3 regions of the Bacillus cereus group sp. BfR-BA-01430 genome follow, and region 2 is predicted to be linked to each of the others. Evidence: predicted binding sites of a transcription regulator. Region 2 holds the regulator's gene; each other region holds the start of a gene.

Region 1 (5,207 bases), on a different contig from region 2:
AACCTGGTAACCCAAAAATATGATCGCCATGTAAATGCGTAATAAATATTTTTTCAATCCGACGTGGACGTACAGATGTATGTAAAATTTGATGTTGCGTTGCTTCACCACAATCAAATAGCCATGTTCCCCCTCTTTCTTCTAATAACTGTAAAGCGATAGCTGAAACATTTCTTCCTTTTGAAGGAACACCTGCACCAGTTCCTAAAAACACAAATTCCACTTTCTTTCCTCCAGCTCTTTATATAATCTATCTTTCATCTTACGGAATGTTATGTAAAATGGCAAATGTAATCTCCTTAAGTAGCCGTCTAGACAACAGTATAAACCGAACAATACGTAATATTTTTTTAATATCGTTCTCATTTTATAGTAAAATAATTGTATGAAAAATAAAGGGAGCGTCTTATTATGAAAGAAGTATTTCGTTTACAAACTGATTTTTCGTCTTCATTTGATCGTTGGGTAAGCTCATTTGTTTCTAATTACCGAGCCCAGCTAAAGTGGTCAACTTTAAAGGAATTAATCTATGAGTATACATCATCGCATACGAATCAAACGGTACCGGAATACATCTCTTCCTCTATTACATATTATGCACAACGTATTTCAACAGCAAACAATGCAGAGATTGTTATTTATACAAATCCTACGATCTCATAATCTATAAAGTAAGGAAGCACCCAAATGGGTGCTTTCTTACTCATTTCATATCCCCCATTTCCTATTACATATATTTCTCAGTCAACTCATCAAAAGACACCCTATTCTTTTCTGCCTCATTTATCAACTATTCATATCGTTTTCGATCCACTCTAGAAAAAATATGTCCGTTTCAATATGAATAATAAATCTCCTATTGGTCATTTTAAAAACATAATACCATGAAGGAGGAAGAGCAATGAAAAAGCTTAAAATATGTTCCATTATTTCACTAGCAACCATTTCGCTCTTTGGCTGTGCCGGAAATCAAAAAGATAACGCCTTAGATAATCGAAATAACGATAACATTCGAAATGTTAGATACGAAGGAAATCAAACAGATCTTCAAAGAGGAAGAAATGTCCCAAATGATATAACAAACAATGACACACGACTGCACATAGCCACTAAAGCAGCAGACCGCATTGTAAAGCTAAAAGAAATAAATACAGCGAATGTAATTGTTACAAATAGAAACGCCTACGTTGCTGTTGTTTTACGTGATAATGTAAAAGGGGAACTCACAAAAGAATTAGAAAAAAGAGTTGCCGATCAAGTGAGAGCAACTGATCCAAATATTCGTTATGTCTTTGTTTCTTCAAACCCTGATTTCGTTGATCGTATGAGAGATTATGCTGCAAAAATTGATCAAGGGAGACCAGTAAGAGGATTAATCGAGGAATTTAATGAAACGGTTCGAAGAGTGTTCCCAAACTCTCGCTAAAAGAAAAAGTGTCATGATGCTTATATGTGATCATGGCACTTTTTATAGAAATTTATTTTCTAATCTTTGCTGGAACGATTTCTCTTGTTTGCGTAACAATTGACTCCCTCGTTGTAACAGAGGCATTCCATACTTATCATTAATTTGCTCGATAACGGCTAATAACGGCTCTTCTTTTGCATCTTGCTCAAATGAGAATAAATCTAATTGTTTTACCGATTCTGTTTTCCATTCTAATTCAGTCGCTGTAACACCGAGTAAACGAATAGGATCACCATTCCAATGTTGTTTCCATAAACGAGAAGCTGCTTGAAATATATCACGCTCTTCCCAAACTGCATTTTTTAATTGTTTACTTCGCGTGATTGTACGTCTATCATAATATTTCATTATAATTTGAATATTATAGCTAACGAGCGTACGTTTTTGTAATCTACGGCTTACAGATTTTGATAATTTCTTCAGCATATCAAACAATTCTTTCTCTTCATCCATATCCTTTGAAAAAGTCATTGAGTTTCCGACGCTTTTATGTTGCCCCATTTGATTTGGATCAACCTTTCGATCATCGATACCTTTTGCCCGCTTTTGTAAATCAACACCATGCTTTCCAAGCTTCGCGCGAATAATATGTTCGTCTCCCTTTGCTAACTGTTCAATCGTATATATATGAATTTCATTTAATTTCTCTGCTGTTTTCTTCCCAATTCCATGCATACTTTCAACGGAACGTGGCCAAAGCATATACGGAATATCTCGCTTTCGCAACACTGTAATACCGAGCGGCTTTTGCATATCAGAAGCTGTTTTCGCAAGAAAGAGATTTGGCGCTATCCCGATGCTGCATGGAAGTTGCAATTCTGTTATTAATGTCTGTTGAATCATTTTTGCAATTTCAATTGGCGCACCAAGCGCATAACAGTCTGTAATATCTAAATATCCTTCATCTATCGATACCGGTTGTATTTTCTCTGTGAAACGAGAGAGAATTTGAAACATTTGAAAAGAAGCTTCCCGATATAATGTAAAATTCGGCTGCTTCACAATTAAATGGGGACATAACTTCTTTGCTTCCCAAAGTTGCATCGTTGTACGTATCCCGTATTCTCTCGCTTCATAGCTGCATGTCACAATAATTCCTTTTCGCTCTTTTTCATTTCCTGCAATCGCTAACGGTTTTCCTTTTAACGATGGATCATGTGCAATTTCAACCGATGCGAAAAAACAATTCATATCAACATGCAGAATGACACGACCATTTTTCGGGTACATTTCTCTCATGTTTTTCACCTCTTAAGGAACGTTTGTTCTTGGTTTTATTATAGCAAATTCCATGAAAACAGTGGAGCTTTTCAGCTACAAAAACACGTTCCTTCTTATTCATATTTTTGATATACTTATATGAATTGTGGATAATTTTGTAAAAGGAGGAACAATGATAAAAAAACATAGTAAGCTCAATTACACATTCCTTGTTATTATATTCATTATTGCTATTAACTATTTACTACTACCAATTTTCAATTTTCATGCTACCTTCGCACTTCTCCCTCACGTAGTACGTGTCACAACAACTTATATACTCCCCTGGATTTTTTTATATTGGCTCGTTCGCCTTGTAAAAGCAATTGAATCCAAATGAAAAAAAGCGTGTAAACCTTCTATAGGCTACACGCTCTTTCTATTTTCCTTACAATTATTTCGCTACTTCTTCAATAATTGCTACAACTAATTCAGCTGTTTTTGTAAGTTCTTCAACAGGAATTTTTTCGTTTGTTGTATGAATTTCCTCATACCCTACTGCTAAGTTCACTGTTGGGATACCATGTCCAGCAATTACGTTTGCATCACTTCCGCCACCACTTTGATGAAGAGATGGTGTGCGGCCAATTTTTTCAGCTGCACGTTTTGCTACTTCTACAACGTGATCGCCATCTGCAAATTTAAACCCTGGATACATAACTTTTACTTCCACTTCTGCTTGACCGCCCATTTCTTGTGCAGTAGTTTCAAACGCTTCTTTCATTTTCGCAACTTGCGCTTGCATTTTTTCTTCTACTAGAGAGCGTGCTTCCGCAAAAATTTGCACATGGTCACAAACGATATTTGTTTGTGTTCCCCCTTCAAACCGCCCGATATTTGCAGTTGTTTCAGAATCAATGCGTCCAAGTGGCATTTTGGCAATTGCTTTTGCTGCAATTGTAATAGCAGATACGCCTTTTTCTGGCGCTACACCAGCATGTGCTGTTTTCCCACGAATAATTGTATTTACTTTTGCTTGCGTTGGTGCTGCAACTACAATTTCACCAACTTTTCCATCGCTATCTAACGCATAACCATATTTCGCTGTAATGCGTTCGCGATTTAATGCTTTTGCACCGACAAGACCTGATTCTTCGCCAACTGTAATAATAAACTCAATTTTCCCATGCGGAATATTCTTTTCTTTTAAAACGCGGATTGCTTCAAACATCGCTGCTAATCCTGCCTTATCATCTGATCCTAAAATTGTAGTACCATCAGATACAATATACCCATCTTTAATAGAAGGCTTAATTCCTTTTCCTGGAACTACTGTATCCATATGAGAAGTAAAGTAAATTGTATCTACGTCTTCTTTTGTTGCTGGTAACGTACAAATAAGATTACCTGCACCATGTCCCGTTACATCCATTGTATCGTCTTCAAATACTTCAACACCTAGAGCGGTAAATTTCTCTGTTAACACTTTGCAAATTTCCGCCTCAAATTTTGTTTCAGAATCTACTTGTACTAATTCCATAAATTCATTGACTAAACGTTCTTGATTAATCATAAAAACTGCGCCTCCTGCACTACCATTATGTATGTACACTATTCATTATAACAGAATTTCGCGAAATTTTCGAAATACATGACAAAAAACAGATGGTTCGCACATCTATATAACCATCTGTTTACTTTGACTCATTTAAAAGAACCCATCGCATATGATCCTCCCACACTCCATTGACCATTAACATTTTTCGAGATACACCTTCATATTGAAATCCAAGTTTTGTGACAACTTGAATCGATGCTAAATTTCGAGGCATAATTGGCGCTTCAATTCGATGTAAACGAGCTTCTTGAAAAGCTACCTCAATTGCCTTTCTAAGCGCTTCTGTTGTATATCCTTTATTCAATTCATCCTTATCCAATTTATAGCCAAGAACACATGATTGATAAACACCTCTCACAATTAAATTGAACGAAATACAGCCAATAATATTTGTATCATCCTCTTTTTTAAATATCCATAGTCGGATTATTTTCCCCTCTGCTGCTTCTTTTCTATCTTTCTTAAGTCGTTTTGTTTGATACTCTAATGTAAAAAAATCATCTGGTCTATATTCTTCCCATGCTTTTAAAAAATCACGATTTTTATCGTAATATTGAAGAACTTGCTTTGCATACGACTCATCAATTTCTCTTAATTGTAAACGCTCTGTTTCATATATTTTCATCATCGTATCTCCATCCTTCAGCTTACAAAACTGTTAAAAGTATTTCCTTACTTTTTTTATATTCTCTATGTATTGCAAATTTTCCTGTTATGTTCCGAGACACTTCCCAAACTTTGTCTTTCCCCTTGTCCCTTCTTTCGTTTCTCGTTACAATAAACTTGTAATGACTGCAAGGAGGCCCATTATGAATAAAAAAGCACAAAAAATTATGGTATATATCATGCTTATTTCCATGCTTGTAACAACATTACTCGCTGGTGCAAGTATGTTTTGGTAAAAAAGTGTATTTATCCTGC
Region 2 (5,207 bases):
TTAGTTGTAGCTTATCACGGTGGATTTGAAAGAGATTTACAGTCCGGCGAACCAACGGAAGCTTTAACAGGGGAAAATCAAGGTTTTGCTATGTGTCATGAAATAGAAGGAATGGATATCTTACTAACCGGTCATCAACACCGTTTCATCGAAAACGAAACAATAAATGGGGTAACTGTGTTACAACCTGGATGTAATGGCCATTCATTAGGGAAAGTTCAAATAGAATTAGAACAAAATAATAATCGATGGATCATACAAACATGTCGTTCTGAACTACTATCTGTAGAAGGTGTTCCAGCAGACAATACATTACTTTCACTTGTATCTGACTATGAAGAGCGAACGCAAAAATGGCTCGATCAACCAATTGGTACAATGATTGGTGATATGAAAATTCATGATCCGATGCAAGTTCGGTTACAGGATCATCCTTTTATCGAATTTATCAATACAGTACAAATGGACGTAGCTGAAGTTGATATTTCTTGTACAAGTTTATTTCACAATGCGTCTCCCGGATTCCCAAATGAGATTACAATGCGCGATATTGTTTCTAATTACATTTATCCAAACACATTAAAAGTCATTCGCATTACAGGACAAGATATTTTGGAAGCGCTCGAACGATCTGCTGAATATTTCTCATTGAATGAAAACGGAGATATTATTGTAAACCCTGCCTATATTAAGCCAAAGCCACAACATTATAATTATGATATGTGGGAAGGTATTTCATACATACTAAACATTTCAAAACCAATTGGGAAAAGAGTTGTTTCCTTACATTACAATGGAGAGCCTCTTTCGCTTACGGATGAGTATGATGTTGTTATGAATAACTACCGGGCAAGCGGTGGCGGGAACTACTTTATGTATCAAAATAAACCGGTTATAAAAGACATACCGACTGATATGTCTGAAATCATTGCAAACTATATATTGGAAAGAAAAACGGTGGAAGCAACTCTCAATCATAACTGGATGGTAATAAAATGAAGAGCAAAAGAAACTACACCACTATATATTTCTATGAAAATAAAAAAGATGGGCTTGTCCCATCTTTTAATTTAACTTTGCATTATTTTGCTTTTTTAACGCTTTTAATTTCGCCGGGGTAATATCTTTCCCCTCTTCATTCACGATTTTAATTCCTTTTAATTCGTTTAACATGTTTTGACGAAACCCTTTTAAATATTGTTCACGGAGCGATTGACGTTCCCGTTGTTCTTCTTCAGTTAAACCTTCATTCTTCGCTTTCTTCGCTAAGAAGTTAATACGTTCAATGAGTTCGTGACTTAGCATCTCGAATCCCCTTTCTACTAAAAACTGATTATTATCATACAATAGTTAGTCTTGTTTATCAAGCAATTGCTTCGTATATTCCACATACCTGCGATGCACGGTAGCTTTAGAAACATCATATCCAAATCCGCGAAGTGTTGCAGCAATCTCTTCAAAAGTTAATTCATTGCGGCGCAAACGAACAATCTCCTCAATCGGCACTTCTTTTTTCTCACGCCCCGTACTCAAATGTCGGTTTTTCAAATTTTTCTCCGGTCGAAATCCTCTTTCTACCGCCCTTTTCATGCCACGTTTTATCTTTAAGTTATGAATTTTTCTTTGATACTCTTCAACGATACCAATAATGTCAAGTACCATTGAATCAGAATCAGACAGCTGCAACTCACCGTTATGTGTATGCGTATATACTTTTACTCCTTCTTTATGTAAGCAATGCATTAAAGCAATCTTCGCATTTCCTCTGCCAAGCCTTGTTTCATCTTGAATAAGAAGTACCTCAATTTGCTCATCTCTTATCATGTCTAATATTTCCAATATTCCTTCACGTTCAATTGTATAACCACTTGCTTGTTCTTCAACCACCTTTATAACATTCATTTGATATCGCTCAGCTAAATGCAACAATTCATCTTTTTGACGTGCCAATGATGTTTCTTGCGCTTCTTTCGTTGTACTTACACGAGCATAAATGATTGCATTCATTTGAAACCCTCTTCCTCTTTTTGATTTTTTATTAGTTTAGCATAAATCCTCCATATGTTCGAACTTATGTTTGTAGAATGTTTTTTCACATGGTATACTTATGAATAAGAAAAACGAAAGAAAACGAGGTGTTAAAAAATGGAAAAGTTAACAAAACGCCAGCAAGACATTCTCGACTTCATTAAACTGAAAGTACAGGAAAAAGGTTACCCGCCTTCCGTACGTGAAATTGGTCAAGCAGTCGGCCTTGCTTCCAGTTCTACAGTGCACGGACATTTATCACGTCTAGAAGAGAAAGGATATATTCGACGCGATCCAACGAAACCGAGAGCGATTGAAATTTTAGGAGAAGAAAGAATCGAAACAGGCACACAATCTGTTGTTCAAGTACCAATTGTCGGAAAAGTTACAGCTGGTTTACCGATTACAGCTGTAGAAAGTGTGGAAGAACATTTTCCACTCCCTGCAAGTATCGTTGCTGGAGCTGATCAAGTATTCATGCTGCGAATATCTGGAGATAGTATGATTGAAGCTGGTATTTTTGATGGAGATTTAGTTGTTGTTCGTCAGCAACATTCTGCAAACAATGGTGAGATTGTCGTCGCTCTAACAGAAGATCATGAAGCAACTGTTAAACGTTTTTATAAAGAAAAAGATCACTTCCGTCTACAACCAGAAAACTCTTCTTTAGAACCAATTATTTTAAATTCAGTTTCTGTTATCGGAAAAGTAATTGGTGTATATCGTGATTTACATTAAAAAATAGACCGAAATGGTCTATTTTTTAATGTATTTTCATTATACCATCGTCCACAGCTGTTTTCCTCTCAATTTGCACACTATCATTTCTAAATGTGACTTCTCTAGCATCATCCTTAAAAATCTGTACTTTGCAGGAACAGTCGCGTTTTAAAATTCTTTCCTTCCCATTTATAAAACGAAAATGATCTTCACTTGTCTATGTTTCATTCACTTGAATGCTAACATCTCCCCCAGCTGTTTTTCCCGTGATTTTCACACTACCATCGCCAAATGTGACATTCCTATCCTCTGTTTGAAAAATCTCCACTTCTCCCGCATACGTCTTACCGCTCACAACTGCATTCTGAGGCTTCTCAAGTAAACGAATGTCTATGTCCCCCGCTTCTGAGCTTGCTTGTAAATCGTACTTTACATCATGACCTATAACCTCTACATCTCCACCAGCTGTTTTTGCAACGACTTTACCGCTCGTTCTTTTTATTTCCACTTCTCCTGCTTTTGAAGAGCCTTCTACTGTTTTTGCTGTCACTCGATCCATTTCAACATCTCCACCAAACGTTAAGGCTTCTACACGTTCACTCTTCACGTCACTTACTGTAAGATCACCGGCAGAGGACCTTATTTTTATTTTTTGATAAGAACGCTCCGGAACAACAATTGTTAGCTTTGACGTTTCAATTCCAGAAAATAAAAATGAAACGTCAAATGAAAACCCTTCTTTTATTTTCCCTTTTACTTTTAATGTATCTCCTTCTTCATTAACACTCACTCTTTGTTTTTCAATATTTTCTGACTGTTTCACATAGAAAGAAGAATCATTTCCTTTTTGAATCACAATATCTCCAACATCTAAATCAATATCTATATTTTTAATTGTTTCATTTTTTATAACCTTTTCCGTTTCTTTCTGCTTCGCCGTATCTACCATCTCCGAATATGTTTGTGATATACCAATAATGCCAACTACAATACAAACAATGGCTACCAATATTATTTTTTTCATCTCATTTTTCCCCTCTAATCATTTTGAGATTCCAATTGACATAGCGTATACAAAGATTTTTAAACCATTTTGTACAGTAGTAAGCACCGATACATACTAACAATCCAACCCCAAAAAATGTAATGGAAACAAATATATCAAGCCATAAAAAAGTGCCCGTTAGTATCTTAATTACTACTAGTAATGGTGCTATAACGGAGGAGATCCCTCCAATCCACATTGAGAATATAAAACTTATAATTGTGATTAAAGGTCCTAATACAATAATGAAGTTTAATAAACTAAGTCCAACTACCGACGTAACAGCTCTTGTTATATTTGATGCGGACGGATCTTTTTTCATCTCATCAAAACGATATAAAGCTAACATCTCTTTTGCAATCGCTTTTGGCGAGCCAAGCCCCTTTATAATTTCCGCTTCTGTCTTCCCTTCCTCTAGCCCAAACCGAAAATGCTCCTCATAGTCATATAAAATATCTCTTCTTTCTTCCTCTGGTAGCTTTCTAAGATGTGTTGATAATTCTTGAAGAAATTGCTCCTGATTCATCTCATTACACCCCTTCAATAATTTCCTGTACCCCTTTAGCGAAATCACGCCATTCCGTTACAAGTAAATGTAGTTGTTCTTCTCCTAGATTTGTTAATTGATAATATTTACGCGGCGGCCCTTCCGTTGATTCTTTTAAATATGTTTGAAAATATCCCTCTTTTGTTAATCGGCGTAACAACGGATAAACAGAACCTTCTGATATTAAAAATTTATCGGAAATCTCTTGAACAAGTTCATATCCGTAACAATCTTTTCTTTTAACAAGTGCCAGTACACAAAGCTCCAGCACACCTTTCTTAAACTGGACGTTCAAGGACAATCCTCCTTTTTATCAGTACTACTTAATGCAAGGTACTTCCACTAACCATAATATACCATTTACTATTACTTACTACAAGGTACTGTTGTATATTTGATTGAAATATTACAAGACCATTGTCATGAATTGAAAGAACGTCTCAAAAAAAAACGATAATTCCTTAATGAAGGACTTACCGTTTTTCACTAAAAATACTATTCGTAACTGCATATTAAAAAATTCATGTTTTGAGAAGCTCCGAATAAAGTGAAACTTTAATCAGCAGGGTTTCTTCATCCTCCACTAATCACGAACCCTCATTCCATCGACTGTTGCATCTGTTTTTGCTTCAACCTTTCTTCTAACACATGAATCATAAATAAGAAATGCTCCGCCTCCCTTACAACATGATCCGCTAATAGCGGATTAATTACATTTCGAATTTGACATGTTTGAATAAGTTCCAATCCTGCTTTTTTGAAATTTCTCAATTCAACTGTAGCGTTTTCACTATCTTTATTCATTTTTCCGATAATCGGGTATGTTGGTTGTTTCTGATATAACATTGATTCTACATCTCTAGCTTG
Region 3 (5,207 bases), on a different contig from region 2:
CACTTTATTTTGCATATTCCACTGCACGTGTTTCACGAATAACTGTTACTTTAATATGACCTGGATAATCTAGTTCATTTTCAATACGTTTTCGAATATCACGCGCTAAACGATGAGATTCTAAATCATCGATTGTATCTGGTTTTACCAGAATACGAACTTCGCGACCTGCTTGAATTGCAAAAGATTTCTCTACGCCTTCATAAGACTCAGAAATTTCCTCTAGCTTCTCAAGTCGACGAATGTAGTTTTCAAGTGTTTCACTACGAGCTCCTGGTCTTGCAGCTGATAATGCATCGGCTGCTGCAACTAAAACTGCAATGATAGAAGTTGGCTCTGTATCACCATGGTGAGAGGCGATACTGTTTATAACAACAGGGTGCTCTTTATATTTCGTTGCGAGTTCAACACCAATTTCAACGTGACTGCCTTCCACTTCATGATCGATTGCTTTACCGATATCATGAAGTAAACCAGCACGTCTTGCTAGTTTTTCATCCTCGCCCAGTTCTGCTGCCATAAGTCCTGTTAAGTAAGCTACTTCCATAGAGTGCTTCAGCACGTTTTGTCCATAACTTGTACGGTATTTCAAGCGACCCAAAATTTTAATTAAATCTGGGTGTAATCCGTGGATACCAACTTCAAATGTTGTTTGTTCTCCTACTTCACGAATATATTCATCCACTTCACGTCTTGATTTTTCAACCATTTCTTCAATACGAGCTGGGTGAATACGTCCATCCTGTACGAGCTTATCAAGAGCGATACGAGCTGTTTCACGACGAATTGGGTCAAATCCTGATAAAATTACTGCCTCAGGTGTATCATCAATAATAAGGTCGATACCTGTTAAGGTTTCTAACGTACGAATATTACGACCTTCACGCCCAATAATACGTCCCTTCATTTCGTCATTTGGAAGATTTACAACCGAAACGGTTGTTTCAGCAACATGATCAGCTGCACATCTTTGCATTGCTAAAGATAAAATCTCTTTTGCTTTCTTATCAGCTTCTTCTTTCGCACGAACTTCACTCTCTTTTACCATCGCGGCAATTTCATGAGAAAGTTCGTTTTCCACTTTCCCTAAAATGATCGATTTCGCCTGTTCGCGTGTCAGATTGGAAATGCGCTCTAATTCCGTTTGTTGCTTTTGAACTAACTCTCCCACTTTGCTTTCCAACTCTTCAATCTGCTGTTGTCTCGCTACAAGAGATTCCTCTTTCTTTTCTAACATCTGCTCACGTTTATCGAGCGTTTCGTCTTTACGATCAAGGTTCTCTTCTTTTTGCATTAAACGATTTTCTTGTTTTTGTAATTCGCTTCTACGGTCACGAATTTCTAATTCAGCTTCTGTACGAAGTGTATGAATTTCATCCTTTGCTTCTAAAAGCGCTTCTTTTTTAAGTGCCTCTGCTTCGCGATTCGCATCGTCTAAAATACGCTTCGCTTCATTAGCTGCACCATTAATCTTCGCTTCTGCAATAGACTTTCGAACAAAAAAGCCAACAACTGCACCGACTGTTGCAAGCAAAATGGAGATGAGTATCCAAACTGTATTACTCATGATTTCACCTCCTCTTGCTATGAATGAAAAAAGACTGTCGGCATGTACATCGAATTGCAACGTACAGCAAAGACTGTCGTCCCACTTTTTTAAGGGACTTTCTTCATTTCACAATTAAAATGTCATATTATTATTTCGGCAAGATTGAGATCTTACTCCGAATATTACTTCTCTTCTTGAGAAGAGTGTATCGTATATAAGAAAAAATATACATTCTCATTGTATCTATCGCATTTTTCGTTGTCAAGCGTTGTCTACTTTTACTTTCTTTACCTTTAACATTCAAATGTTCCGTAAACAAAAAGAAAATGTAGCACTATCTTTATAAATAATCTATATATACACCTAATATGTATAAAAAATAGTGAAACACCACCTGCTGAAAGCGCTGCTTACAAAATAAAATTTTACTCAGTGGCGTTTCCCCATCTTCCACTCATTATGTTGTGCTTTTGCGGGCACTTCGAAAATACCGGATACATTTATAAAAAAAAGACACGAAATCGTGTCTTTTTAATCAAGAATTGTGCTTTCTTCCATATTTTCAGGAGCAGAATCTTCACCAATTCCATGATGCTCACGAATAAAGAATGCAATTTCGTCTCTTATATCTGGATTTTCTTTTAAGAATTGTTTTGCATTTTCGCGTCCTTGTCCTAAACGCTCTTCATTATAGGCATACCAAGCACCACTTTTCTGAACGATATCCAGTTCAGAAGCCATATCTAAAATTTCGCCTTCTCTTGAAATACCTTCTCCGTACATAATGTCCACTTCTGCTACGCGGAATGGCGGTGCTACTTTATTTTTCACTACTTTTACTTTCGTTTTATTACCAACAATTTCATTACCTTGCTTTAATTGTTCGGCACGGCGTACTTCAAGACGTACTGTTGAATAGAATTTCAATGCACGACCACCTGGAGTTGTCTCTGGGTTCCCGAACATAACCCCAACTTTTTCACGAATTTGGTTAATAAAGATTGCAATTGTTTTTGACTTATTAATTGCACCTGAAAGTTTACGAAGTGCTTGTGACATTAAACGTGCTTGTAAACCGACGTGAGAGTCACCCATTTCTCCTTCAATCTCCGCTTTTGGTACAAGGGCAGCTACAGAGTCGATTACGATAATATCAATTGCACCGCTTCGTACTAATGCTTCGGCAATTTCTAATCCTTGCTCCCCTGTATCAGGCTGTGATAATAGTAATTCGTCGATGTTAACCCCTAATTTCTGTGCATATACAGGATCCATCGCATGCTCCGCATCAATAAATGCCGCTTGTCCACCTTGACGTTGCACTTCTGCAATCGCGTGTAATGAAACTGTCGTTTTCCCTGAGCTTTCAGGCCCGTAAATTTCAATAATACGACCGCGTGGATAACCACCAACCCCTAGCGCTACATCAAGCGCTAACGAACCGCTTGGTACTGTTGAAACCTTGCGTTCAGCTTGCTCTCCCAATTTCATAATGGAACCTTTACCGAATTGCTTCTCTATTTGTTTTAACGCCATATCTAACGCTGCTTGACGATCACTCATTCAAATTCCTCCTTAACTCAATTGCTAATCTTATTATACCTATTTTTATTTTAATTTGCCAACAAAAATCGAACATTTATTCGATTTTTTTATTTCCAGTTTATAAAAACGCATTTTTACCATAAAAAAGCTAGAAGAAACTTACATCTCTTCTAGCTTTTTGTATAAATGATAAAATCCATATTTCACAGTACGTTCACGAATTTGCTGACGGCTCCCACTTAAATGAAGCGGAAAAACTATTGTCGGTTCATCTTTTATTGCTAAACCGATAAATACAGTTCCAGGTTCTTTATTTTCTGAAGCAGCCGGCCCTGCGACTCCCGTAAAACTAATGCCAATATCCGATTTTAAAAGTAATTTTACATTTTCAGCAAGATCACGCGCACATTCTTCACTCACCGCACCTGCCGTTTGTAAAGTTTCTTCAGGAACGTGCAAAATATGCTGTTTTACATCATTGTGATAGCAAATTATGCCACCTTTAAAAATAGAAGACACACCAGCATTTTCCGTTACTTGATTACCAAAAAGGCCACCTGTTAAACTTTCAGCACAGGCTAGAGTGAAACCTTTTTTCTTCAATAACTCAATTGCCTTATGGTGAAGGAAATCTTGATTATAGCCGTAAAAAAACTCGCCTACTCTTTCTAAGATTACATGTTCTACTTGCTGAAGTAATACCTTCGCTTGCTCTACATTCTGATGTTTTGCAGTTAACCGCAACGTTACCTCTCCATCAGAAGCTAGCGGTGCAATTGTCGGATTCGTTTGGTTGTCAATTAAATCTTGTACTTTTACTTCTAACTGAGATTCACCAATACCGAAAAAACGAAGGACGCGAGAATAAATACGTTCACCAGTTGTTACATTACGTAAGAACGGATCTACATAGCTATTATACATTGGTTGCATTTCTTTCGGTGGACCTGGCAATAAAATATACACTTTTTCATTTTTATGTAATCCCATACCCGGCGCCATACCGTGATCATTTGCAAATACAGTTGAACCCTTTAAAACGAGTGCTTGTTTCTTATTATTCTCTGTGAACTCACGACCCGTTCGATTAAAATATTCACGAATCGATGTTAATGCCGCTTCATCATAAACAAGGTCTTCCTTAACAATAGACGCAATTGTTTCTTTCGTTAAATCATCTTTTGTCGGTCCGAGTCCGCCAGTAAAAATCAATATATTTGCACGTTTTTCAGCTGTGCGAATAGCCTCTTGTAGCCGCCTTGTATTATCACCTACTACAGTATGATAATAAACATTTATTCCAATAGAAGCTAATTTTTCAGATAAAAACTTTGCATTTGTATTTGTAATTTGCCCCAGTAATAATTCTGTTCCAACTGCAATAATTTCGGCATTCATTCCGATTCCCCCATAAACTGCTATTTTGAATTGACAAACACAGCTCTATTTTTCCAAAAGTAATCAAACCCAGAAATAACTGTAAAGATCAATGCAATCCATATAAAAATATCAGCAACTGGAATATAGATTAAATTTAATGGCACATCATGTAATAAATATGCTGAAATTGCAATAATTTGTGTCCACGTCTTGATTTTCCCTAACATATTAGCTGCAACAACTTCTCCAGTGCCAGCTAATACAAGTCGTAAGCCTGTAACTGCAAATTCACGACTAATAATAACAATTACAATCCACGCTGGTACATATTGCATTTCAACTAATGTAATAAGCGCCGCTGAAACAAGCAATTTATCAGCTAATGGATCCAGGAATTTCCCTAAATTTGTAACAAGATTATATTTTCTTGCTAAATGCCCATCAATCCAGTCAGTAGCTGATGCAATAATAAAAATAAGCGCCCCGATTAAATGTTGAATTGGTAAATCTACGTTTCCAATTGTATATGAACCCCAGTCAAAAGGCGCAATCATAATGACTAAAAAAATTGGAATTAAGCAGATTCGAGATATCGTAATTTTATTTGGTAAGTTCACAACTATTCCTCCATCATGTCACAAACATTTGTTCTATTGAAAAAAGTCATCGAAGCGATGACTATTATTGTGCAGGTTGTTCTCCCCCTAAGTTTTTAATCACCATTCTTTGGTGC

The links. Region 2 encodes LexA, which represses DNA repair genes until DNA is damaged. Its sites were predicted from a motif close to CGAACATATGTTCG; they were not measured.
Positions count from the first base shown of each region.
Region 1: the regulator LexA is predicted to act here: its motif matches at 2,724-2,737, upstream of MR058_RS09335 (DNA polymerase IV).
Region 3: the regulator LexA is predicted to act here: its motif matches at 3,182-3,195, upstream of recA (recombinase RecA).

Region 1 covers NZ_JAKUEW010000003.1:202,052-207,258, forward strand. Annotated here, with positions in the region: gene rnz (ribonuclease Z) at 1-223, opposite strand, end outside; gene MR058_RS09325 (DUF3932 family protein) at 412-663, shown strand; gene MR058_RS09330 (YhcN/YlaJ family sporulation lipoprotein) at 902-1,426, shown strand; gene MR058_RS09335 (DNA polymerase IV) at 1,469-2,707, opposite strand; gene MR058_RS09340 (hypothetical protein) at 2,865-3,068, shown strand; gene MR058_RS09345 (tripeptidase T) at 3,123-4,241, opposite strand; gene MR058_RS09350 (GNAT family N-acetyltransferase) at 4,363-4,911, opposite strand; gene prli42 (stressosome-associated protein Prli42) at 5,096-5,188, shown strand.
Region 2 covers NZ_JAKUEW010000002.1:731,563-736,769, forward strand. Annotated here, with positions in the region: gene MR058_RS08030 (bifunctional metallophosphatase/5'-nucleotidase) at 1-999, shown strand, start outside; gene MR058_RS08035 (DUF896 domain-containing protein) at 1,066-1,305, opposite strand; gene MR058_RS08040 (YneB family resolvase-like protein) at 1,351-2,007, opposite strand; gene lexA (transcriptional repressor LexA) at 2,146-2,766, shown strand; gene MR058_RS08050 (DUF4097 family beta strand repeat-containing protein) at 2,966-3,772, opposite strand; gene MR058_RS08055 (DUF1700 domain-containing protein) at 3,774-4,319, opposite strand; gene MR058_RS08060 (PadR family transcriptional regulator) at 4,324-4,635, opposite strand; gene MR058_RS08065 (DUF2935 domain-containing protein) at 4,938-5,207, opposite strand, start outside.
Region 3 covers NZ_JAKUEW010000007.1:155,236-160,442, reverse strand. Annotated here, with positions in the region: gene rny (ribonuclease Y) at 5-1,567, opposite strand; gene recA (recombinase RecA) at 2,081-3,112, opposite strand; gene MR058_RS14065 (competence/damage-inducible protein A) at 3,254-4,492, opposite strand; gene pgsA (CDP-diacylglycerol--glycerol-3-phosphate 3-phosphatidyltransferase) at 4,513-5,091, opposite strand; gene MR058_RS14055 (helix-turn-helix domain-containing protein) at 5,156-5,207, opposite strand, start outside.